4 regions of the Duganella sp. CY15W genome follow, and region 1 is predicted to be linked to each of the others. Evidence: predicted binding sites of a transcription regulator. Region 1 holds the regulator's gene; each other region holds the start of a gene.

Region 1 (5,693 bases):
CCTGACCGACAAGATCTGGCTGTTCGGCGGTAGCGCGGAGACCATCAAGGAAACCATCAACAAAGGCCGCACCACCACCATGCCGGCGTTTGCCGACTTCCTGGGCGAGGCCAAGGTCCACGTGCTGGCAGCCTACGTCTGGAGCCTGTCGAACGATCCCAAACAACCCGCGCCAGCCATACCGGCCGACCCACCCGTAGCAGATACAAAATGAACGCCCCACAGGAACAAGTCATCAAGATGTATGCAAAGCGCGAGGAGATCTATCCTCGCGAGATCGACGGCCGTTATGCCCGTCTGCGCTGGCTGTTTGTATGGCTGACGCAACTAGCCTTCTACTGCACACCCTGGCTGCAGTGGAATGGCCGACAGGCGCTGCTGTTCGATCTGACCACCCGCAAGTTCTACATCTTCGGACTTGTCCTGTGGCCGCAAGACTTTATTTATCTGGCCGCACTGCTCATCATCAGTGCCTACCTGCTGTTCCTGGCCACCGCCATCGCCGGCCGGGTATGGTGTGGTTTCGCCTGTCCACAGACGGTCTACACCGAAATCTTCCTGTGGATAGAACGTAAGATCGAAGGCCAGCGCAGCGCCCGCATTGCGCTGGACCGCCAGCCGCCGTCGCTGCGCAAGTACGCCAAGAAAAGCGCCAAGCACCTGGCCTGGGGCGCGGTCGCACTGTGGACCGGCTTTACCTTTGTCGGCTACTTCACGCCGATCACCGAACTCATGGGCGAAGTGGTAACGCTGAACTTTGGCCCATGGGAATGGTTCTGGGTGCTGTTCTACGGCTTTGCCACCTACGGCAACGCCGGCTGGATGCGCGAGCAGGTGTGCAAATACATGTGCCCCTACGCCCGCTTCCAGAGCTCGATGTTTGACCGCGACACCCTGATCATCACCTACGACAGCCAGCGCGGCGAGCCACGCGGTCCGCTGTCGAAAAACACCCACGGCAACGGCGGCTCATGCATCGACTGCTCGCTGTGCGTCCAGGTCTGCCCGACCGGTATCGACATCCGCCACGGCCTGCAATACGAGTGCATCGGCTGCGCCGCCTGCGTCGACGCCTGCAACAACGTGATGGACAAGACCGGCCAGGCACGCGGCCTGATCCGCTACAGCACGGAACGCGCCATGGAAGACCACATGACGCCAACCGAGATCCGCCGCCGCGCCATGCGGCCGCGCGTGAAGATCTACACCGCCGTGCTGGGCCTGATTGTGCTGGCCACCTGTAGCGCGCTGTTCCTGCGTACACCGCTCAAGCTGGACGTGATCCGCGACCGCGGCTCGATGGGACGCGAAGTGGAAGACGGCATGATAGAAAACGTCTACCGCCTGCAGATCATGAACACCTCGGAAAAAGCGCATCTGTACAAGATTGAAGTGGGCGGCCTGCCAACGCTGGCGCAAGCCACCGCCGACCACGTGATGGTCGAGGCCACCGAGACCAAAGCCTATCCGGTACGCCTGCGCGTGGCGCATGGCACCGGCCAGACCGGCTCGAACAAGATCCAGGTCACCCTGACCGCAGTCGATGACCCATCGCTGCATGTGAAAGAATCCGCGGTCTTCATCGTGCCGCGCTAAGGAGCTTCGTCATGAATACACTTGCCATGCCCGTCACCCCGTGGTGGAAACAACGCTGGCCCTGGCTGCTCATGGCCGGCCCGGCCATCGTGGTGGTGGCCGGTACCTACACGGCCTGGCTGGCCACCTCGTCGGCCGATCCGCTGGTGGTGGGCGATTACTACAAGGAAGGCAAGGCCATCAATCAGGACTTGCGCCGCGACCGCGTCGCGGCGCAGATGGGCCTGTCGGTGGCGCTCGGCTACGACGCCGCCAACGGCCTGCTGACCGGCCGCATCAACCGCAAGGACACCGGCCCGCTGATGCTGCATCTGTCGCACGCCACGCTGCCGGAAAAGGATATCCGCATGGTGCTGGTGCCGGATGAGAACGGCGCCTTCAGCGTGGCGCTGCCCATGCTGGAGCGCAGCCGCTGGATTGTGCTGGTGGAAGGACCGAAGCGCGACTGGCGCCTCGCAGGCGCCTGGAAATATCCGGTGCAGCAGGGCGTCGCGCTGCTGCCGGACTGATTAACCGCAGGTCGCCGTGCCGGCGGTAATTGCCTTGAGCATGCGCGGGTCCAGCAACTCGATTTCGCGGTTGCTGACGCGCACCAGGCCTTCCTTCTTGAACTTCGACAGCAGGCGGCTGATGCTTTCAATCGTCAGCCCCAGGTAGTTGCCGATCTCTTCGCGCGACATGCGCAGCTGGAAGATATTGGCCGCATAGCCGCGCGCCTCGTAGCGCGACGACAGGTTGACCAGGAAGGCAGCAAAACGCTGGGTCGCCTGCATATTCCCCAGCAACAGCATCACGCTTTGTTCGCGCGTGATTTCCTGGCTCATCATGCGGTGGAAGTGGCGCAGCAGGGTCGGCATTTCCGCCAGCAACTGCTGCAGGGTGGCGAATGGAATTTCGCAAACCTCGCTGTCTTCCAGCGCGACGGCGGTGCAATGGTGCTGGTCAGCACTGATCGCATCCATGCCCAGCAGCTCGCCGGCCATCTGGAAGCCGGTGATCTGTTCCGCGCCCTCACGGTTGACCTGGTAGGTCTTGAAGTGGCCAAGGCGGATCGCGTACAGATTCTGGAACGGATCGCCAATGCGGAACAGCGTGCTGCCGCGCGCAACCTTGCGGCGGCGGCCGATGATCTGGTCCAGCCGTTCCATATCGTTGTTGTCCAGTCCCATAGGCAGGCACAGTTGGTGCATGCTGCACGATGCGCAGCTGGCCTTCAGGACCTCTATCGTTGCGCCGGGGATCACCAGCGAAGGAAGTTCTCGTATCATGCGGCTAGTGTAGCCCATCGGGTGTGATTTTGGCGGCTATTCCGCAGTCATCCAATCAGGTATTCACGCGCCAGCTGTCTTGCGCGATGCAATCGGCTCTTCACAGCTGCCACGGTGTCACCGGTCTCGGCGGCGATTTCCGCGATCGACAACTCGGCAAAGTCGCGCAGCAGCACCACGTTCAGATAATCGGCCGGCAGCGATTCCAGCGCGCGGATCAGCTCCACGCGCAAGCCCGCCGTATCCTGGCTGGCCAGCCATTGCTCGGCACGCTCGTCGTCCCACGGATCGTGGCCCAGCGCCGTGCGCGCCAGCCGGTGGCATTCGCGCTTGACGATCTGAAACAGCCAGCCCGAAAACGCCGCCAGCAGGCGTACCGACGACAGCTTGCGCGATAGCACCAGCAAGGCTTCCTGCACGGCGTCATCGACATCGCCGATCAGGCAATTGCGCTGCGCATAGCGGCGGATGTCAGGCTGGCACAGCCGCAGCAGCTGCGCCAGCGCCGCCGGATCGCCGCGATGGGCTGCATCCAGCACTGGCAGATGTTGTTGCGCAAGACTCATTATTTTCCCTGTTTTGCTGCTTTATCGAGACGGCGGCCCACCATGGCGCACATCGGGCAAAAGCCCACCAGGCCGGACGCGACGATGCCGGCGGCCGACAGCGCCAGCAACGTGCCCCAGACGCCGCCCAGCAGCGCCAGCGCGCCGGCGGCAACGATCAGACCAAGCACCACGCGCAGCACGCGCTCCCAGCCCGGTACATTTTTAACGTAAAACATTTTGCTCTCCTAATGGTTGCCGAGGAAGTCCCTCGCCAGCTAAGAGGCGGCTAACACGGATCTGGATGCGCAGGTTTCAAAAAATAGTTAGAAAATTCCTGTTGCATACGATTGAATTGTGCGCTACAGTTCATTCATCAACACATCGAACACGACTTAATCGCTAACTATCAAAGGAGAATCAACCATGAAACGTACTCTGATCGCTTCCGCCCTGCTGGCCGCCACCGCTTTCGCCCACGCCGCCACCCCAGCCAATGACACCACCATCGTGCTGGTGCACGGCGCCTTTGCCGATGGTTCGAGCTGGGACAAAGTCATCCCGCTGCTGCAAGCCAAAGGCTACAAGGTAGTGGCCGTGCAGAACCCACTGAGCTCGCTGGCGGACGACGTCGCCGCCACCCAGCGCGTGGTGGATGCGCAAACCGGCAAGGTGGTGCTGGTCGGCCACTCCTGGGGCGGCACCGTGATTACCCAGGCTGGCACCAGCGACAAGATCAAGGCGCTGGTTTACGTGGCCGCGTTTGCGCCATCGGAAGGTGAAGCCACCGCCAACCTGGGCAAGGACTACGCCGTGCCACCAGGCATCGCCACGCTGAAAGCAGACGCCGGCGGCTACCTGTGGCTGCCCACTGACTCGGTGGCCAAGAACTTTGCGCAAGACGTCCCGCCGGCCACCGCTGCGCTGATCGCCGCCACCCAGGGGCCGATTGCCGCCAAGGCCTTTGGCGACACCACCACCGTGGCGGCCTGGAAAAACAAGGCCAACTACTACATCGTGGCCTCGAAAGACCGCATGATCGCGCCGGAACTGGAACAGGCGTTTGCCAAAAAAATCAATGCGGTGACCACCACGCTGCCTACCAGCCACGTGCCGATGGTGTCGCAGCCGGCCAAAGTGGCGGAAGTGATCCTGGCCGCCGCCCAGCGTTAATCCCGCTTCACGGCCGTGTCAGAACGGTGCGCACCGTTGCACACCGTTTTTTTGTTTCTTGCCAACTTTAAGCTTTGATAGGAGAATCGGTTCAGCCATCGCGTACATCAAGGATGATATGAAGCCATTGGGCATCAAGGCTAAAGTCGCACTCGCCACCAGCATTACCTCGGTCCTGATGATAGGCCTGGTGACGCTGGTGCAAACCCAGCGCATGAAGGAAGACTACACGCGGGTGATGTTCACGCAACAGACGGCCCTGATTAACCGCACGGCGCAGGAGCTCGACGACAAGCTGGCCATGCTGCTCGATATCATCTCGCTATCCGCGCGCTACCAGCCGCCCGAACTGGGCCATTCCGAAGAAAAGCTGCGCGAGTATTACCAGAACCGCGCCGTCCTGGCGCTGTTTGACGACCTGCTTGTCCTGAGCCCGCAAGGCAAGGTGATTTCCGACCTGCCGCTGGTGCCGGGCCGGGTCGGCATCGACGCCTCCGACCGCGCCTATTTCAAAACGGTGATGCGGACCCACAAGCCGATGATTACCGAACCGCTCATCGGCCGCGCCAACAAGCAGCCGGTGGTGCAGCTGGTGGCGCCGGTACTCAACAACAAAGGCGAGGTGGTGTGCGTGCTGATCGGCGTGCTGCGCCTGTACAAGGACAGCCTGCTGGGCCACCTGCGCACCGCCAAGGTCGGCCGCAGCGGCTACTACTTCGCGCTGACGCGCAGCGAACCGTCGGTCTACGTACTGCATCCCGACATTACCCGCCTGCTCAAGCCGCGCGCGCCCAACGCCAACCCGGCCACCACGCGTGCGCTGGAAGAAGGCTTCGAGGGCACCATCATGGGCATGGGCGAGGGCCATGCCACGCTCAACAGCTACAAAATGCTGAAGTCGGTCGACTGGCTGCTGGCCACCTCGCTGCCCGCCGAAGAGGCGTTCGAGCCGTTTGAAGGCGTGCTCAAACGCGTCCTGGTCTGGAGCGGCATTGCCGCCGCCCTCACGGCCATGCTGATCAGCGTGCTGATCTTGCGGCTCATGGCGCCGCTGATCAAACTGCGCAACGCCATTGTTGCCTTGCGCGCCAATCCGGGCCGCTTTACCCCG
Region 2 (5,693 bases), on a different contig from region 1:
CGCAGGCGGAACAAAGCATCGGCACGCCTGCCGCCACAGTGCCAGCCCCGGGCACGGTGTGGGTCGAGCCGGGCATGCTGGGCAGTCTGAAAACTGCCGTAGGCCAGCAGCTCAAGCTCGGCGACAAAAGCTTCACCATCACGCAGCTCATCGCTGCGGAGCCGGATCGCGGCGCCAACTTCCTGGCGTTCGCACCGCGCGTGATGTTTGCGCTCGACGATCTGGCGGCGACCAATCTGATCCAGCCAGGTTCGCGTGTGAATTACCGCTTGCTGGCCAGCGCGCCGCCATCGCTGAAGAACGGCGCCGCTGCCGCCAGGGCTTATCAGACATGGCTGGAAGCGGAAATCAAGCGCGGAAATATCAAGGGCGTGCGCGTCGAGTCGCTCGACAACCGCCCTGAAATGCAAAGCACGCTGGAACGCGCGGACCGCTTCCTGTCGCTGGTCGGCCTGCTGTCGGCGATGCTGGCGGCGGTGGCCGTGGCGATGGCGGCGCGCCGCTTCATGCAGCGCCATCTCGACGCCTGCGCCATGCTGCGCTGCCTGGGCCTGACGCAAAACCAGGTGACGGCGATGTATCTGATCGAATTCCTGCTGGTGGGTCTGCTCGGCAGCGCCGCCGGCGTGCTCGTTGGCTTTGCCGGCCACTATGTGCTGCTGGAGGTGCTGGGTGCGCTGGTGTCCAGCGAGCTGCCGGCGCCCACCATGTATCCGGCATTGCAGGGCATGGCCATCGGCATCCTGCTGCTGGCGGCATTTGCGCTGCCGCCGATACTGCAACTGCGCAAGGTGCCGCATAACCGCGTGATCCGCCGCGAGCAGGACCCGCCGCAGGTGAGTGCGCTGGCCACCTACGGCATCGGCATGGCGGGTTTTGTCGCGCTGCTGCTGTGGCAGGCCGGCGATCCGACGATGGCGCTCTACACGGCGCTGGGCTTTATCGGCGCGTTTGCGGTGTTTGGCCTGGTGGGCTGGCTGGGACTGCGTTCGCTGCGCTCCCTGCGCGGCGCGATTGACCATCAGAGCTGGCGCTTTGCGGTTACGTCCTTGCAGCGCCGCCCCGGCGCCACCATCGTGCAGATCGTCTCGCTGGCGCTGGGCATGATGGCGCTGCTGGTGCTGACCGTGGTGCGCGGCGACCTGATGACGGCCTGGCGCAATGCCACGCCGCCGGATGCGCCGAACCGCTTCATCATCAACATCCAGCCGGAGCAGCAGGCGGACATCGCCGCGCGCCTCAAGGCGGCGGGTGTGAGCTATGCGCCGCAGTATCCGATGATACGCGGCCGCCTGACCACCGTGAATGGCGCTGCGGTGACGGCGGAAACCTACACCGACGAGCGCGCCAAAGGGCTGGCAGACCGCGAGTTCAACCTGTCCACCATGGCGCAGATGCAGGCCGAAAACAAGATCAAGGAAGGCAAGTGGTTCGAGGATAAACCGGGCTTCCCGGAGGCGTCGGTGGAAGAGGGCATCGCCAAAAACCTGAACTGGAAACTGGGCGACAAGCTGCGCTTCGATATCGCCGGTACGCCGGTGGACGTCACCATCACCAGCATCCGCAAGCTCGATTGGGGCTCGATGCGCGTGAATTTCTTCGTCATCATCAATCCGGCAGCGATGACGGAAATCTCGCAGAGCTGGATCACGGCGTTCCACCTGCCGCAAGGCCAGGGCGCGGTGATGAACGGCTTGACGCGCGACTTCCCCAACCTGACCATCGTCGATGTCGGCGGCATTCTGCGCCAGGTGCAGGCGGTACTGGACCAAGTGATTACGGCGGTGGAGTTCCTGTTCGTCTTCACGCTGGCATCGGGCGTGCTGGTGCTGTATGCCGCCCTGATGGGATCGCAGGATGAACGCACGCGCGAAGCGGGCCTGTTGCGCGCGCTGGGTGCGACGCGCAAGCAGCTGTCGCAGGCGCAGCTGATCGAATTCACGCTGGTGGGCGCCTTGTCCGGCGTGCTGGCGGCGACCGGTGCGGCGGCCATGGGCTGGGCGCTGGCCACCTATCAGTTCAAGTTTGCCTGGAGCTTCAGTCCTGTGGTGTGGCTGGTTGGCCTGCTGGCGGGCGCGCTGTGCGCGATTGCCGGCGGCTGGCTGGGCTTGCGCAATGTGCTGCGCCAGCCGCCGCTGCAAACGCTGCGCGAGGCTTAAGCCGCAATGATCTGCGGCTGCAGCTCCTGCAGGAACTGTGCATAGGTGTAGGGGCGCTGTCCAAAGTAGTGGCCGGGCAGGTCGAACAGCGCCCAGTAGTAGGTCTCCTGTCCCACGCAGACCTGGGGCGCTGCCGTGTAGCGGTGCCAGTTTTCGCTCATGCTGTTGGTGTACATGCCGTCGCCGAATGGATCGCTGAAGAAGGCGAGCACGCGGCGTTCCAGCAGCGCGTTGAGGAGCGAGCGCGGCGCCTCGCTGTCGCGGGCGATTTCGTATTGCGCGCACATGCCCTGTTCGGTTTCTATCATCATCAGCGTGGCCTTGCCCTGCTGGTCGAGGAACAGGATGCCGGTGGGGTTGGGGAAGATGTAGTGCTCGACAAAGCCCATGCTGCGCTTGAGCTCCCGCACCACGGCTGTCAGCGCCGGGTCGCACAGGAAGCGGAAGTCGTGCAGCGCGACCATCTCGCGCAGCGTGTCCGACTGGCTGTCGAAATAGCGGTCCTGCAGCGCGGCGATTTCCAGCTCCAGGATGTCCAGCGCGTGGTCTTCGCTCTTCTTGATGTAGCGGTCGATCAGGCCGCGGTTGAAGGCGGCCACGGCGATCTTTTCATCGGCCGCTCCGGTGAACAGGATCTTCTTGCAGGGCAGGTGCGCAACGGCGGCGCAGAATTCCAGGCCATTCATCTGCGGCATCGAGTAGTCCACCACCAGCACCGACGGCACGGCAAAGCGCTGGCGCTGCTCGCTGATCCGGTAGATGCGCTCCAGGTCCAGCGCCACATTGCATTGATCGGCCGGCAGGTTTTGCATGTCGAAGTTGACGTGCAGCGGCACGCTGGCATCCGGCGCGCTGTTGCGCAGCCAGTGCAGGGCCTCGGTCGTGTCATGGAAGGTTTTGTTGGCCAGCATGGGATCGAGCTGGAACGACAGGCTGCTCAAAAAGGAGTCGCTGTCGTCAACCAGTACGGTCAGGGTGGGGTGCGCGTAGACGGGCAGGTGCATGATTACCTCGCTGGGAATTCCAGGATGAAGACGGCGTAGGCGCTCTCGCGCGATACGCAGCGGATGCTCGCACCCCAGGCTTCCATGATTTCCTGGCACAGCGCCAGACCGATGCCGGCGCCGTTGTGCGGCGGGTGGGAGTAAAAGCGGCGGAAGATCATCGGCATGTGCTGCATGGCGATGCCGCAGCCAGTGTCGATGAAGAGCAGGCGCGGCATGCGCTGGCTGCCGTCGATGACGATACGCACGCGGCCCTTGCCTGCGCGCTGCACGGCGCGCAGGGCGTTGCGCATCAGGTTGAGCAGCACGACCACGGCCAGCTCGGTCTGGCCGGAGAAGTGGAAGTTGCGGCGCACCTCCAGCCGCACCATCTTCTGCTGTTTATGGCTGGAGAAGGGATAGCGTTTCAGCACCGATTCCACCACCGACTCCATCGACACCATTTCCACCGGGCGCAGATTCTGCCGCACCGCCGTCGCGCTCAGCAGGAACAGGTCGATCATGTGGTTCATATGGCGGACTTCAAACTGGATGCGCGCGAGCGCGTCGACGATGGGAATTCGCTCGCTCCGCTGGTCCGCCATGAGCCGCAGCACGCCGCGCACATTGGCGTCGACGCTGGTGAGCGGAGTGCGCAACTCGTGCGCCACGGTGGCCAGGCCGGCGCCCATGCCGGTCAGCTTTTCCTGCGCCAGCACGTGGCGGCTGATCTTAGCCGCTGACAGCACGGCGATGGTGAACCAGTGGATCGGCAGCTGCTGCAGGACTTGCCGACTGAGCAGCGCGTCGCCCGCACCCTGCGATATGGCGGCGGTGCAGGCCAGCAGGGTGCCGATGGCGTACGCGCGCAGCGCCAGTCCGGTATCGAAGTGAAACAGCACCACCAGGCCGATCAGCAGCGACTCGCTCCATACGCCGGAACCATGGTTCATCAAAAACATCAGCGTGAAGAAGAACGGAAAGATGTAGCTCAGCGTGACCAGCAGATAGAGGTTGAGCACCTGCCGGCTGAACTGGCGCGCAAACAATCCCACCGCGCACAGCAGTATGCCCAGTAGCCGCAGCGGCAGCGACTCGAAATCCTGCGGGAAGAAGTGATGCCAGATCACGTAATAGAGCGGCATGGCGACCGTGCCGATGCAGGCGAGCAGCAGAACGCGCACGGTCGCGTGGTCTTCACGGCCGTGATATAGGAGCAGGGACTGTACCAGTCCGTGCTGCCAGCGCTTCCAGCGTTCTTGCAGGGTGGATGTCATGGGAATCTTGATTTTCATCAAGTTGCCATGATGGCCTTAAATTACAACGCGTTTTGCGACATTAAAACGCTGATTGATCCGTATCAATCTCGTTGAGTTTTTTTCGCCGCATGGTGGCACTGCAATGCTTAGAAAAACAACCATCATTGTTCAAAACTCAAGGAGACGCGACATGAACTACGCCGTTGCCCAGACCCTGCTGCCTTCGCATCTGCCGGACTTTGTCACCCGGCGCATGGACCGGCACTACATCACCCGTATCGAGCAACTGCTGGGCGGCGAACATCCGCACGCCTGGCAGCCTACGCCGGCCAACGCGGTTTTCCTGGCCGGTAACGACTACCTGTGCCTGGCCGGCGAGCCGGCGCTGGTCGGCGCGCAGATGTCGGCCTTGCAGCATCGCCATGGTGAATTGCTGATGTCTGCCGTCTACCTGCAGGAGGACAGTACCCAGCACCGGCTGGAACTCAAGCTGGCGCAGTTCATGGGGGCGGAGGATGGGATACTGGCGCAATCCGGCTGGGCCGCCAACGTCGGGCTGGTGCAGACGCTCACGGGGCCGGGCATTCCTGTGTACCTGGACATGCAGGCGCATGCTTCGCTGTGGGAGGGCGTGCAGTCGTCGGGCGCGACGCCCGTCTCCTTCCTGCACAACGATATGGATCATTTGCGCAAACAGCTGCAGCGTCACGGCCGCGGCCTGATTGTGGTCGATGCGCTGTACAGCACCAACGGCAGCGTGGCGCCGCTGGTGGAACTGGTGGAGATCGCGGAGCGCGGCGGCTGCATGCTGCTGGTGGACGAGTCGCACTCGCTGGGTACGCACGGGCCGCGCGGCGCCGGACTGGTGGCGTCGCTGGGATTGAGTGAGCGGGTACATTTCCGCACGGCGTCGCTGGCAAAGGCATTTGCCGGGCGTGCCGGCTTCATTACCTGTTCCAGCCATTTCAAGGGCTACTTTCTGTCCGAGTCGCGCCCGGCGATATTCAGCTCCTGCCTGCTGGGGCATGAGCTGGCATGGTTTGACGCGGCCATCGATTTCATCGCCGCTGCCGACGACCGCCGCGCCGCGCTGCACGCGCACGCGCGCACATTGCGGGAAGAACTGGGCGCCCTGGGCTACAACGTCAGTGACGGCTGCGAGCAGATCATCGCGCTCGAGCCAGGGCCGGAGCCGAGAACGCTGGCGCTGCGCAAGCTGCTCGAGCAGCACGGCGTGTATGGCGCCATGTTCTGCGCACCGGCGACGCCCAAGAACCGGTCACTGGTGCGGC
Region 3 (5,693 bases), on a different contig from region 1:
CGCCATTCTCGACAGCGGCGTCGCCTATGAGTGCCGGACTACCGTGCACCCGGACCAGCTGCCGCCGGAGCGGCTGGTCGCACTGGCGCATATGCTGGCCGCCATGGGCGTGAACAACTACGTCCTGCAGGAGTTTCGCGCCACCGGTTGCGCCGAAGACGCATTGATTAACGGCGCGATTCCCGGCTATCCGGGTGAGGATGTGCTGACCGGCATAGCCCCATTGTTCAGAAACTTCAGAGTGCGGCGCGCCGGCCAGGAAGCGCGTTGACAACCCGGGACAGGGCCTGACGGCCCAGTTCCGTCACCGGGACGTCAATCGCGTCCAGTGTATTCTTGACCAGCAGGCCCAGTTCCGTATCCCCCTCCATCGACAGACGGCGCGAGAAAAACAAGGTGTCCGGGTCTTGCTCGCGCCGTGCCAGTGCGATGAAATCCCGTGTGCAGGCGCCGATTTCCAGATCCGGCACGCCATTGTTGCGCAATGCGGCAAAGCCCTCGCCACGCCACGTAAAATCAAACGCCACGCCAGCATCGCTGACGCGCACGCGCAAATGGCGGCCCGCCAGTCCGGCGCGTACATCGTCCGGCAGATGCGGCCGCAGCACCAGGTTTAACGCCGCCACGCATAGCAGCGAGCCCGGATAGGCAGGCAGACGCTGGCCCAGCGTCGCCAGAAAGGATGGCAGCAGCTGCGCCGGACCGTAATTGTTTTGTGCTACAGGGTTCATGCCGCTTGCTCCATGCGATATTCCAGACCGGGTTTGCCGTACCAGTAGCCATTGCAGGCTTCAGCCGGCAGCAGCGGCGAGATTGCCTCCGCTGCGGAGCGTGGCGGCGTGGCGCCGCTGCGCACGGCGTCAAAGGCGGCGATGATCCCGGCCATGTTGCTGGACTGCGGGCTAAGACGGGCCACATCCACACCCAGCGCCTGCATCTGTTCCAGCTCCGCCACCAGGTTGTAGACCAGTGCGGACTGGCTCTGGATGCCGTTCAAAATCAGGAAGGCCTGCTTCTCGCGGGTCTGCATCAGCAAGCCATCCGGATGATCGATGCAGCTGAAACGGCAGTCATCCTTCGGCAGATTGCGGTTGCGGGCGGTGAAGCAGCGCGCCGAGAATGCCAGCGGCATGCGGCCAAAAGCGAAGACTTCGGTTTCCATACCCGGGGGACGGCTGTCCTGCATATGGCGCAGGCCATCACGGCTCATCTCCAGCGGCATTACCCAGCGCTTCGCGCCCAGGCCGTGCAGCAGCGCCAGCGTCGGCGGGTTGTAGATGTTCAAATGCGGGCCGGCGATGAAACGCGACTGGCCGGATAGCATATGCACCGCGCCCATATCGTTGGCCTCGACGTGGAATTGGCCGTTCGCCGTCAGCTTGCGCTGCGTGCCCAGGTCGGCGCTGGATTCGATCAGCGCCAGCGTGGACAGCACCACTTCCTTGCCGCGGTTCTGTAGCAGCGCGGCGACTTCCAGCCAGTCCGACGCACGCAGCTCGTGACGGCGCGAACACACGGTTTCGCCAAGGTAGACAATATCCACCGGCGTCTCCGCGATTTCCTCATAAAATTCCATGACCTTGGCGCGCGGCCAGTAATACAGCAGCGGCCCGAGGGCGAGTTTCAGCATGACTTCTCCAGTGTTATTTCCATGAGCGGTGATACGCGCCCAGTGTGTGCTGCTGGCCTTCCGCCAGCGTATTCAGTTCCGACATCCAGGCCGGCCTGACCGAGTAGCGGGCCGCATTGCGCAGGCAGTCGTCCAGCGCCGCGCGCCACACCCGCGTTACCTGCGAGACGTAAGCCGGGCTGCGTTGGCGCCCTTCGATCTTCACCGCGCGTACGCCCATCTCCAGCAACTGCGGCAGCAGTTCCAGCGTATTCAGGCTGGTTGGTTCCTCGATGGCGTAGTAGGTTTCGTCTTCCACTTCAAAGCGGCCCTTGCACAGCGTGGGATAGCTTGCGCTTTCCTGCGGTGTGTAGCGGTCGATCATCACGCCATTCAACCGCGATTCCAGCCCGCGTGGATTCTGCTGCCAGCGCACCGCCTTCGCCGGCGAGCACACGCCGTGGGTGTTGGGCGATTCGCCCGTCACATAGGACGATAGCTGGCAGCGGCCTTCCACCATCACGCACAGGCTGCCGAAGCCAAACACTTCCACTTCAATCGATGTGTTCCTGACCACGTGCTCCACCTGCGCCAGCGACAGCACGCGCGGCAGCACCGCGCGCTGCACGCCGAAGTGGTGCTGGTAGAAGTTGATTGCCTCCGCGTTGGTGGCCGAGCCTTGCACCGATAAATGCAGGCGCAGATTGGGATGATGGTCGGCGGCGTAGCGCATCAGGCCGGGGTCGGCCAGGATCACCGCGTCCACACCGGCGCGGGCGGCGCGGTCGATGGCGCTCTGCCAGAGTGCCGTGTTATCCGGTTGCGGATACGTGTTCAGCGCCAGCAGCACCTTGCGGCCGCGTTCATGGGCAAAACCGATGCCGGTGGCGATGGCGGCGTCGTCAAAATTCAGGCCGGCGAAGTTGCGGGCATTGGTGGCGTCGCGAAAACCGAGATAGACGCAGTCCGCGCCCAGGTCAATGGCGGCCTTCAAGGCCGGCAGGCTACCCGCCGGGCATACCAGCTCGATGGGTGGAGAGGCAGGATGATTCATGTGTTCCTGATAGCTAAATGGGGCGAACGAACTGTATCGCTCCATGAACCCGAAAATCCTTGATATGAATCAAAGAATTTGAGCTTTACCGGGTGGGACAATGTGCGCAGCTTTAATCAAGGACAAAGAAGATGCAAAAGATCGCCACTTATCTCGATCAGGATCATCGCCGTTGCGACGATCAGTACACGCTGGCGGAATCGGACGTCATCCTGCGTCACTGGGACGCAGCCGGCGCCAGCTTCGCCGCCTTCCTCGGCATGTTCAACCGCCATCTGGACAAGGAAGAACGCGTGCTGTTTCCCCGCCTGGACCATGCGCTGGGCAACGGCTACGGTCCCACTGTCGTGATGCGCGCCGAGCACCGCCAGATGCGCGACATGCTCGCCGCCATGCAGGCCGCGATTACAGAACGCGACTGCGCGTCCTTCTTCGACCAGGCCGACATGCTACGTATCCTGATGCGCCAGCATAATCTGAAAGAAGAAGGCATCCTTTACCCGCAGGCCGACTTTGTGCTGGCCAAACAGGCCGACGCGGTTGTCGCCAGCATGGAACAGCTGGACCACGCAGTCGCCGAAGGGAGCGCAGCATGAACACCCTGCTGGAACGCGGCAACAGCGCACGGCTGCTGGACGTCGGCGGCCTGGAACCGCCGGAGCCGATGATACGCATACTCGAAGCGCTGGACACGCTCGGTCCCGACGAACGCCTGCGCGTACTGATCGACCGCGAGCCTGTGCCGCTGTACCGCATCCTGCTACGCAACGGCTACCAGTACCGCACCACGGTGCAGGAAGAGCAGCGTTATGAAGTGATGATCTGGCTGGCGCCCATCGCATGAAACCTCTAGACGCTCCGCAGCGCGCACTATCCTTCGGCGACAACCCGCCGCTTTCGCTGCCGATGCGGTATTTTCTGAGCGCGCCGCTGTTTGCCGCGCTGGCTACGGCCTTGCTTACCTGGCAGGGGGAGGCAGCACTGGCCACCCGCTGGTCGCCGCTGACACTGGCGTTGACCCACCTGATGGTGCTGGGTTGTCTGAGCATGACCATGATCGGCGCGATGCTGCAGATGCTGCCGGTGGTGGCAGGCATCGCCATCCCGCGCGCCGGCCGCGTGGGCACGGTGGTGCATCTGAGCCTGTGTGCCGGTACGCTGGTGCTGGCTGCGGCGTTCTGGCGCGAGGAGCCGGTGCTGTTCCGCATCGCCATGGGCCTGCTGCTGGCGGGGCTGCTGCTGTTCGTGGCCGCGTGCACGGTCGGCATGTGGCAAGTCCACCTGCCCGGCTCCGGCGCGGTGGTGGCCGGCATACGGCTTTCACTCGCCTCGCTGGTGCTGACCATGGTATTGGGCGGCATGCTGGCCAGCCTGTTTGCGTGGCCAGGCCTGCTCCAGCTGCCACTGCAACGCCTGACCGACCTGCACGCGATGTGGGGCTTGCTGGGCTGGGTGGGACTGCTGGTCATCAGCATCGCCTTCCAGGTCGTGCCGATGTTTATGCTCACCGAGCCCTATCCAAAATGGCTGACCGGCGGCTACAACACCGGGATGTTCCTGCTGCTGGTTGCCACCTCGCTCTCGAGCGCATGGACAGGTTCCGGCCGGGTCCTGCATTACGCCATCGTGGCGCTGCTGGCCGCGGGCTACGCGCTGTTTGCCGGCACCACGCTGATGCTGCTGTTGCGCCGCAAGCGGCCGCGCGCCGATCCCACCACGCTGTACTGGCGTACCGCCATGGCCTGCCTGATCGCCGCCCTGTGCCTGCACTTGTGGCCAATGGCGCCGTCGAATGCCGTGCCACTGGCGACCGGCATCCTGCTCATCGCCGGCTTTGCCCTGTCCGCCGTCAACGGCATGCTGTACAAGATCGTGCCCTTTCTCGCCTGGTACCACCTGCAGGATGGGCGCGATATCAGCGGCCGCAAACCGCCTACGCTCAACCAGATCATTCCCGAGCGCCGCGCACAGTGGCAGTACGGCGCCCATATGGCCGGCCTGCTGCTGTTGCTGGTCGCCTGCTACCAACCCGCGCTGGTGCGCCCTGGCGCGGCGCTGATGTGCGCTGCCAGCCTGGCGCTCTGGCTTAACCTGGGCCGCGCAGCACACCTGTACTGGCAGTTGCGCGTGGTCCCGAACCAGCTTCTCTCCGTACCTCCACAATCATGACTAGCGAATTTTATATAAGCGCCTGCCTGCGTCAGGCCAAGCCACGGCTCAGCACCATGCTCAAGCTGATGTTCAGCGAAGCGCAAGCGTTTGGCCAAAAGACCCAATGGCTGGGTAGCGTCATCGCGCTGATGGAACCACTGGGTTTCCAGGAACGCACCATCCGCACCGCGCTATTCCGCCTGGCGGAACACAAGATGATCCAGATCGAACGCCATGGCCGCCGCAGCCTGTGCATGCTGACGCCACCAGCGGCGGAAGCCATACTGTCGGCGCGCCAGCGCATCAACATTCCCTCTTCGCGCAGTTTCAACGAAGACTGGATCATGCTGGTCAACAGCGGCGGCATCAGTGCGGCGCGCTATGCCACCACCCGCAAGCAGTTGCTGGACCTGGACTACTGCATCCTGGCGCCGAATGTGCTGGCACGCCCGGCGTCGTACACGCGCGGCATGCAGACTGGCGAAGACCACGGCCTGGCGCTGTTTGAAGTCAGCGGCACGCAGCTGGCCGCCGCCGTGCGCCAGCCCCTGTTTGGCAAGATGGAGTGGGATCTGGACCTGGCCTCGGAGCTGTACAACGAATTCCTGCGCCGCTTCGAGCCTTTGCGCCAGATGCTGGGCCAGCGCGGCGCCTTCACCGACGAACAGGCTTACATGGCGCGCCTGCTGGTCAGCCATGGCTATCAGCATTGCCGCCGCGCCGACCAGTTGCTGCCGCAGGAACTGCTGCCTGAAAACTGGCCTGCCATGCAGGCCTACCAGACCTATGTCGCGCTGTACGCCGGCTGCGCTGCCCAGGCACGCCGCCATATCCTCAAGATCACCGAAGCGCCAGCCGCCGAGCCGGCCGACGTGCCAG
Region 4 (5,693 bases), on a different contig from region 1:
TTGGTGCGGGCCAGCGTGGCTTCGGCGTGCTGCAAGGCAGCGGCTGCGGTGTCGAATTCCGCCTTCAGCGGCGCGGGATTCAACTGGAACAGCGGCTGGCCGGCCTTGACTTCGGCGCCTTGCTCAAACAGGCGGCGCAGCACAATGCCGCCCACCTGCGGACGAATATCGGCGGTACGGAAGGCCGCCACACGGCCTGGCAGGTCGTCGCTGAGCGTCACTTCCGCCGCTTTGATTGACAACACGGTGACCGCTGGCGGCGGCGTTTCTTCGGCTTTATGCGGCTCACCGTTGCAGGCGGCCAGGGTCAGTACGGCCGCAAGCAGAGGCCAGGTCTTGAAATTCATAGTCGTTCCCACGAGCTTACAAAACCTGAAGCTTACTTAGTACTCTTGCAGGTTTTGTGTGGGAAGTGTGGAGATTTTATGGAGAAGGCGGAATTACAGCGCCTTGCTGCACATCTGGAACTCAGGATCGTCCTCGTAAGGACGGATCTCGAACTCCAGGCTGGCCATGAGCTTCAGCATGCCACGATTCTTGCGCAGCACGAGGCCGACGATTTCCGTCAGGCCGCGGTCGCGGGCGACGTTCATAATCTCCAGCATCAGACGCGTACCCAGGCCCTGGCCCGAGAACCTGTCGTCAACCAGCAGCGAGAATTCGCAGCTGCTGCGGTCAGGGTTGGCGATGTAGCGCGATACGCCGATGATGCTTTCGGTTTCCGTGAAGCTGCCGTCATCATCGGCAGTGCGGGTGGTCAGCACGGCGACCAGCGCCATTTCGCGGTCATAATCGATGAGCGAGTAACGCGCCAGCATCTGCGCCGACAGCTCGCGCAGCGAGGATGCAAAGCGGTTGTAGCGCGACTGCTCCGACAGGCCGCGTACCAGCGCTTGCAGCATTTCGGCATCGGTGGGCTGCACCGGACGCAGCGTGTATTCGCCACCGCCGCGCATGGGCCATATGCTGGCGTAGCTGGCCGGGTAAGGCATGATGGCCAGCTGGTCGTAGCGCTGGGCGGAAGGCGGCGCCGCGCCGACCACCACGCGTGCGTCCACCGCCAGCACGCCGCGCTGGTCGACGATCAGGGGATTGATGTCCAGCTCGCGCAGTTGCGGCAGTTCGCACACCATTTCCGAGACGCGCAGCAGGATGTGCTCAATCGCCTGCACATCCACCGCCGGCGCGCCGCGCCATTCGTCCAGCGTGGTGGCGACGCGGGCGCGTGAGATCAGGCGCTGGGCCAGGAACTGGTTCAGCGGCGGCAGTTCCACTGCGCGGTCGTTGAGCAGTTCCACCATGGTGCCGCCGGCGCCAAAGCCGATCACGGGGCCGAACAGCGGATCGCTGGCGACGCCGATATACAGCTCGCGGCCATCGCGCTTGCCTGCCATGCGTTGCACCGTCACGCCGTTGATGCGGGCGGCCGGCTGCAGGCGATGGACGTTGGCCAGCATGTCGTGATAGGCGGCGCCCAATGCGGCGGCATCCGCCAGGTCGAGCACCACGCCTTGTACTTCGGACTTGTGGCTGATGTCGGGCGAATCGATTTTCAGCGCAACCGGGTAGCCCAGTTGGGCGGCGATCAGTTGCGCCTCAGCGGCGCTACGGGCCGGCATGGTGGGCGTGATCGGGATATGGAAGGCGGCCAGCAATGCCTTGGATTCCATCTCGGTCAGCACGCTGCGGCGTTCGGCCAGTACACTTTCCACCAGGCGGCGCGCACCGTCCAGGTCTGGCTTGGCCAGTTGCGACAGGGGCGGCGGGGTTTGCTGCAAGAGCTGCTGATTCTGATAGAACGCGGCGATATTGCCGAAACCATCGACCGCCGCTTCCGGCGTGCGGAAGCTGGCCAGGCCGGACTGCGCGATCAGCTGGCGCGCGGGCGTGACGAGTTCATCTCCCATCCAGCAGGTCAGTAGCGGCTTGTTCAAGCCACGGCCTGCTTCGGCCACGCCGCGTGCGACGGCCAGCGGGTCGCCATCCAGCTTGGGCGAATAGATGACCAGCAGGCCGTCGATGTTCGCATTCTGGGCGCACGAGCGGATTGCGGCCGCGTAGTGCTGCGCTCCCGCTTCCTCCGACAGGTCCAGCAGGTCGGTCAGGGTAGCGTAGGGCGGCAGTTCCGGCGCCAGCGCTGCGGCGGCTTCTTCGCCGGGCTCGCCCAACTGCAGTCCCAGTTGATGCAGCCAGTCGGCCGCCAGCACGCCGGGGCCGCCGCCGTTGCTGATAACAGCCAGGCGCGGGCCGACCGGGCGATAGCGCGAAGCCAGGCATTTGGCGGCGGAGAACAGCTGCACGAAGGTGTTCACGCGCACCGCGCCAGTGCGGCGCAGCGCCGCATCAAATACTTCATCGCTGCCGATCATCATGCCGGAGTGGGTGGCGGCGGCGCGCGACGCGGCTGCGGCATTGCCGGACTTGATGATGACCACTGGCTTGGTGTTGGCCGTGCTGCGCAGCGCCGACAGGAAGCGGCGTGCGTCGGTAATGCCTTCCATGTAGATGACGATGCTTTCGGTGGCCGGGTCGGTGGCCAGGAAATCCAGTGTCTGCGCCAGATCGACCGCCGTGTTGGGGCCGAGCGATACGACTGCCGACAGGCCGACAGCGTTGGTGCCGGCCCAGTCCAGGATCGCCGACGTCAGCGCGCCGGATTGCGAGATCAGCGCCAGGCTGCCGCTTTGCGCCAGCTTGCCCGCGACGCCCGCATTCAGGTGCAGGCGCGGACGCTGGAAGCCGAGGCTATTCGGCCCAAGCAAATACATATCGTGCTTGCGGGCGATGGCATGCAGCTCGGCCGCCTGCGCCGTCGGTACACCCGACGAAATAATCAGCGCCGATTTGCACTGGATGCGGCCAGCCACTTCCAGGGCAAAAGCCAGTTCCTCATGCGGCAGCGCGATGAGCGCCAGGTCGGCGCGCGACTGTACCAGGTCTGCTAGCGTGCCGGTCATGCTGACATCCAGGAAGGTGATGACGCCTTGATAACCGCTGTCGCGCAACTGGGCGCAAACGCTGCGGCCGTAAACGTTCTGGCGCTCCGGCTGATCCGGCGGGCCGGCAAATACCACGATGGATTTCGGTGAAAACAGTGGGGTCAGATAGTGCAGATCCATGACGTTCTTCTGGGCAGTGACTGGCAAACCACACTATACGCCATGCGTCGAAAATCTGCGATGCCTTGACCTGGATCATAGATTTGCGCTGGGCCGATTGGCATAGTGGAAGTAGCTAACAGGATAACAGGAGGAATCATGGAAACGACCGCTTTGAGCCCCGACATGGTGCTTGGTATCCCGCTCTTTGACGAAGCGCATGCGGCGCTGGGGGAGCAGATCCAGACGCTGCTGCATGGTCCCGACGAGGAGTTCGAAATGCATCTGGCGGCGCTGGTGGAGTGCCTGGAAGTGGACTTCCGCGTGGAAGAGCAACTCATGGACGCGATTGACTATCCCGCCGCGCGCAGCCATCGCGAGCAGCATGCGCGCGTGCTGGCCACCTTGCATGGACTGCCGCCCGGCGATATCGATGCCGGCCGCAAGGTGGCAATGCTGATACTGCCATGGTTCCAGATGCATCTGGCGACGGCGGATACGGCGCTGGCCATCGCCTTGCAGATGGCCGGCCGCGCCGACAGCGGATCGGCAGAAAAAGGCGTGCCTGCCGCGAGCATCGCCCGCCGCCGCCGTGATGGCGCCACGGCAGTGAACTAATCGTCCAGCATTAGCGGCGTACCCGCCGCTACTTTCTCGACCTGGAGCCGGCCCGGCAAGTGATAGGCGCGCTGGCCCATCGTCAGCCAGCCGCGCCGCCGCATAGCGCTCAGACAGCGGCTCACCGTGGAAGAGGTCAGGCCCAGGTAGTCCGCGATGTCCTGGCGCGACATCGGCAGCGAGGCCTGTTCCAGCCGTTGCAGCAGAAACTGCGCGACCCGCTGCACCGCCGAGGTGCTGCGCAACATGGCCGCATGCTGCTGGTGACGTGCGATGGTGCCGCTCAACATTTGGCCAAACGCCTCGGCGCTGCGCGGCTGGCGGTCCAGCAAAGACAGCACCTGCGCGTAGGGCACGATAGTCACTTCGCAATCGGTCAGCGCTACCGCGCCTGCGTGGCGGTGCTGCTGGTTGAGCGATTCCAGACCTACCCACGCGCCGCTGCCCAGGAATTCGATGATGTGCTGGCCGCCATCGCGGCCATGCTGATACAGCTTGATGTCGCCGCTGCGGATCACGTGCAGCTGCTGGTCCACTTCATCGGAAACGCGGAACAGGTGTTCGCCGCTGTGCAGGTGCACGCAACGCTGCTCCAGGCAGGTGTGCGGCACGGCGGCGGCGGGCGGCGCATCATCCCGGCACAGGCCGGACAGCGGGCAGCCATAACACCGGCTGACGCGGTCATTGGATACCACCAGTTTCAGTTTGCTCGCCATGATCAGCCCTCCGTGCCAGCGGCAGTGCGCTCCAGCGCTGCCGGATCAAGTAAGGTCAGGTCGCGCCGGTGCACCTGCATTACGCCCTGACGACGGAACTGGTCTATCAGCCGGCTCACACACTCGGCGCTGACGCCGATGTAGCTGGCGATATCGCAGCGTGACATCGGCAGCCGGAAGCGCGATGCCGAATAACCGTTGTTGCGGTAGACCTGCGACAGGTGCAGCACCAGGTCGGCCATGCGCTGACGCGAATGGGTGTGGTGCAGCAGTAGCGCGTCTTGCTGCGCGCGGCGGATTTCCGCCGCCAGCAAGGCATGCAGACCGGCGCGCTGCATGGGCTGGCTGCGGCCACGAAAGGCCTGGCGGTCCCAATCGATGCAACAAACTTCGCTGTCCTCGAGGGCGATGGCGCTGGTGCTATGGCCAGCGGCGCCCAGTGTATTCAAACCCAGAAATTCCGGCGCCATGGCGAAGCCGATGACCTGTTCGTCATGGCCGGGGCGTTCCAGCACCAATTTAAAACTTCCCGAGCGTATGCAATAAATGCGGTTGCCGGGAGCGTCGCCCGCGCGGTATAGCGCGTCGTGGCGACGGACCCGCATGCGGTGGCCAGCGATCTGGTCGTCCGCCGCGGTGTCCCGGCAAAGATGCAAATGGATGCAGCGCTCGCAGTTGCTACGGTAATTATCGACGCGCATGCAACCCCGCTTAGTGCGCCATCAGGACTGGCAGCGTCATCGACTGCAGCACGCGGCGGGTAACGCCGCCAAGGACGATTTCGCGCCAGCGTTGATGGCCGTAAGCGCCCATGACCAGCAGGTCCGCCCCCAGATCGGCCGACAACGACAGCAGCGCATTGCCGATATCCAGGCCGGCGGGCGTGTGCTGCTGCGTGACTTCCACCCGCACGCCATGGCGGGCCAGGTACAGGGCGATGTCGGCGCCAGGCTGTTCGCCGTGCACGCCGTACTGTGTCTGCGCGTTGAACACGGCCAGCGTAACGTGCTGGCTGCGGCGCAGTAGCGGCAGGGCGTCGGTCACGGCGCGCGTGGCGGCGCGGCTGCCATCCCAGGCGACCAGCGCGTGACGGTCGATATGGGTATAACGGCCGGCGTATGGCACCAGCAGGACCGGGCGGCCACTGTGCAGCGTCAGGTGTTCCGGCAGCTTGCGCAGCCAGTCCGGCCCGGTCAGTTCGGGATCGCTCTGGCTCAGCACCAGCAGATCGGCGTAGCGCGACTGCAGTACCAGGCCGGTT

What was found. The regulator FNR, encoded in region 1, switches genes on or off when oxygen is low (the NO sensors DNR and NnrR bind a similar motif). The targets are predictions, from matches to a motif close to TTGATNNNNATCAA.
Region 2: the regulator FNR is predicted to act here: its motif matches at 4,493-4,506, upstream of cqsA (alpha-hydroxyketone-type quorum-sensing autoinducer synthase).
Region 3: the regulator FNR is predicted to act here: its motif matches at 2,723-2,736, upstream of GTP58_RS04385 (hemerythrin domain-containing protein).
Region 4: the regulator FNR is predicted to act here: its motif matches at 3,185-3,198, upstream of GTP58_RS06955 (bacteriohemerythrin).

The regions. Positions count from the first base shown of each region.
Region 1 covers NZ_WWCQ01000002.1:882,509-888,201, reverse strand. Annotated here, with positions in the region: gene ccoP (cytochrome-c oxidase, cbb3-type subunit III) at 1-214, shown strand, start outside; gene ccoG (cytochrome c oxidase accessory protein CcoG) at 211-1,596, shown strand; gene GTP58_RS13465 (FixH family protein) at 1,608-2,105, shown strand; gene fnr (fumarate/nitrate reduction transcriptional regulator Fnr) at 2,106-2,864, opposite strand; gene GTP58_RS13455 (RNA polymerase sigma factor) at 2,912-3,430, opposite strand; gene GTP58_RS13450 (DUF2892 domain-containing protein) at 3,430-3,648, opposite strand; gene GTP58_RS13445 (alpha/beta fold hydrolase) at 3,836-4,582, shown strand; gene GTP58_RS13440 (response regulator) at 4,701-5,693, shown strand, end outside.
Region 2 covers NZ_WWCQ01000003.1:1,041,853-1,047,545, forward strand. Annotated here, with positions in the region: gene GTP58_RS19700 (ABC transporter permease) at 1-2,159, shown strand, start outside; gene GTP58_RS19705 (response regulator) at 2,156-3,163, opposite strand; gene GTP58_RS19710 (HAMP domain-containing sensor histidine kinase) at 3,166-4,437, opposite strand; gene cqsA (alpha-hydroxyketone-type quorum-sensing autoinducer synthase) at 4,592-5,693, shown strand, end outside.
Region 3 covers NZ_WWCQ01000001.1:916,531-922,223, reverse strand. Annotated here, with positions in the region: gene GTP58_RS04405 (anaerobic ribonucleoside-triphosphate reductase activating protein) at 1-271, shown strand, start outside; gene GTP58_RS04400 (SCP2 domain-containing protein) at 237-731, opposite strand; gene GTP58_RS04395 (U32 family peptidase) at 728-1,630, opposite strand; gene GTP58_RS04390 (peptidase U32 family protein) at 1,644-2,663, opposite strand; gene GTP58_RS04385 (hemerythrin domain-containing protein) at 2,795-3,259, shown strand; gene GTP58_RS04380 (DUF2249 domain-containing protein) at 3,256-3,507, shown strand; gene GTP58_RS04375 (permease) at 3,504-4,832, shown strand; gene GTP58_RS04370 (PaaX family transcriptional regulator C-terminal domain-containing protein) at 4,829-5,693, shown strand, end outside.
Region 4 covers NZ_WWCQ01000001.1:1,565,349-1,571,041, forward strand. Annotated here, with positions in the region: gene GTP58_RS06945 (efflux RND transporter periplasmic adaptor subunit) at 1-347, opposite strand, end outside; gene GTP58_RS06950 (bifunctional acetate--CoA ligase family protein/GNAT family N-acetyltransferase) at 441-3,119, opposite strand; gene GTP58_RS06955 (bacteriohemerythrin) at 3,258-3,716, shown strand; gene GTP58_RS06960 (Crp/Fnr family transcriptional regulator) at 3,713-4,432, opposite strand; gene GTP58_RS06965 (Crp/Fnr family transcriptional regulator) at 4,435-5,133, opposite strand; gene GTP58_RS06970 (universal stress protein) at 5,144-5,693, opposite strand, start outside.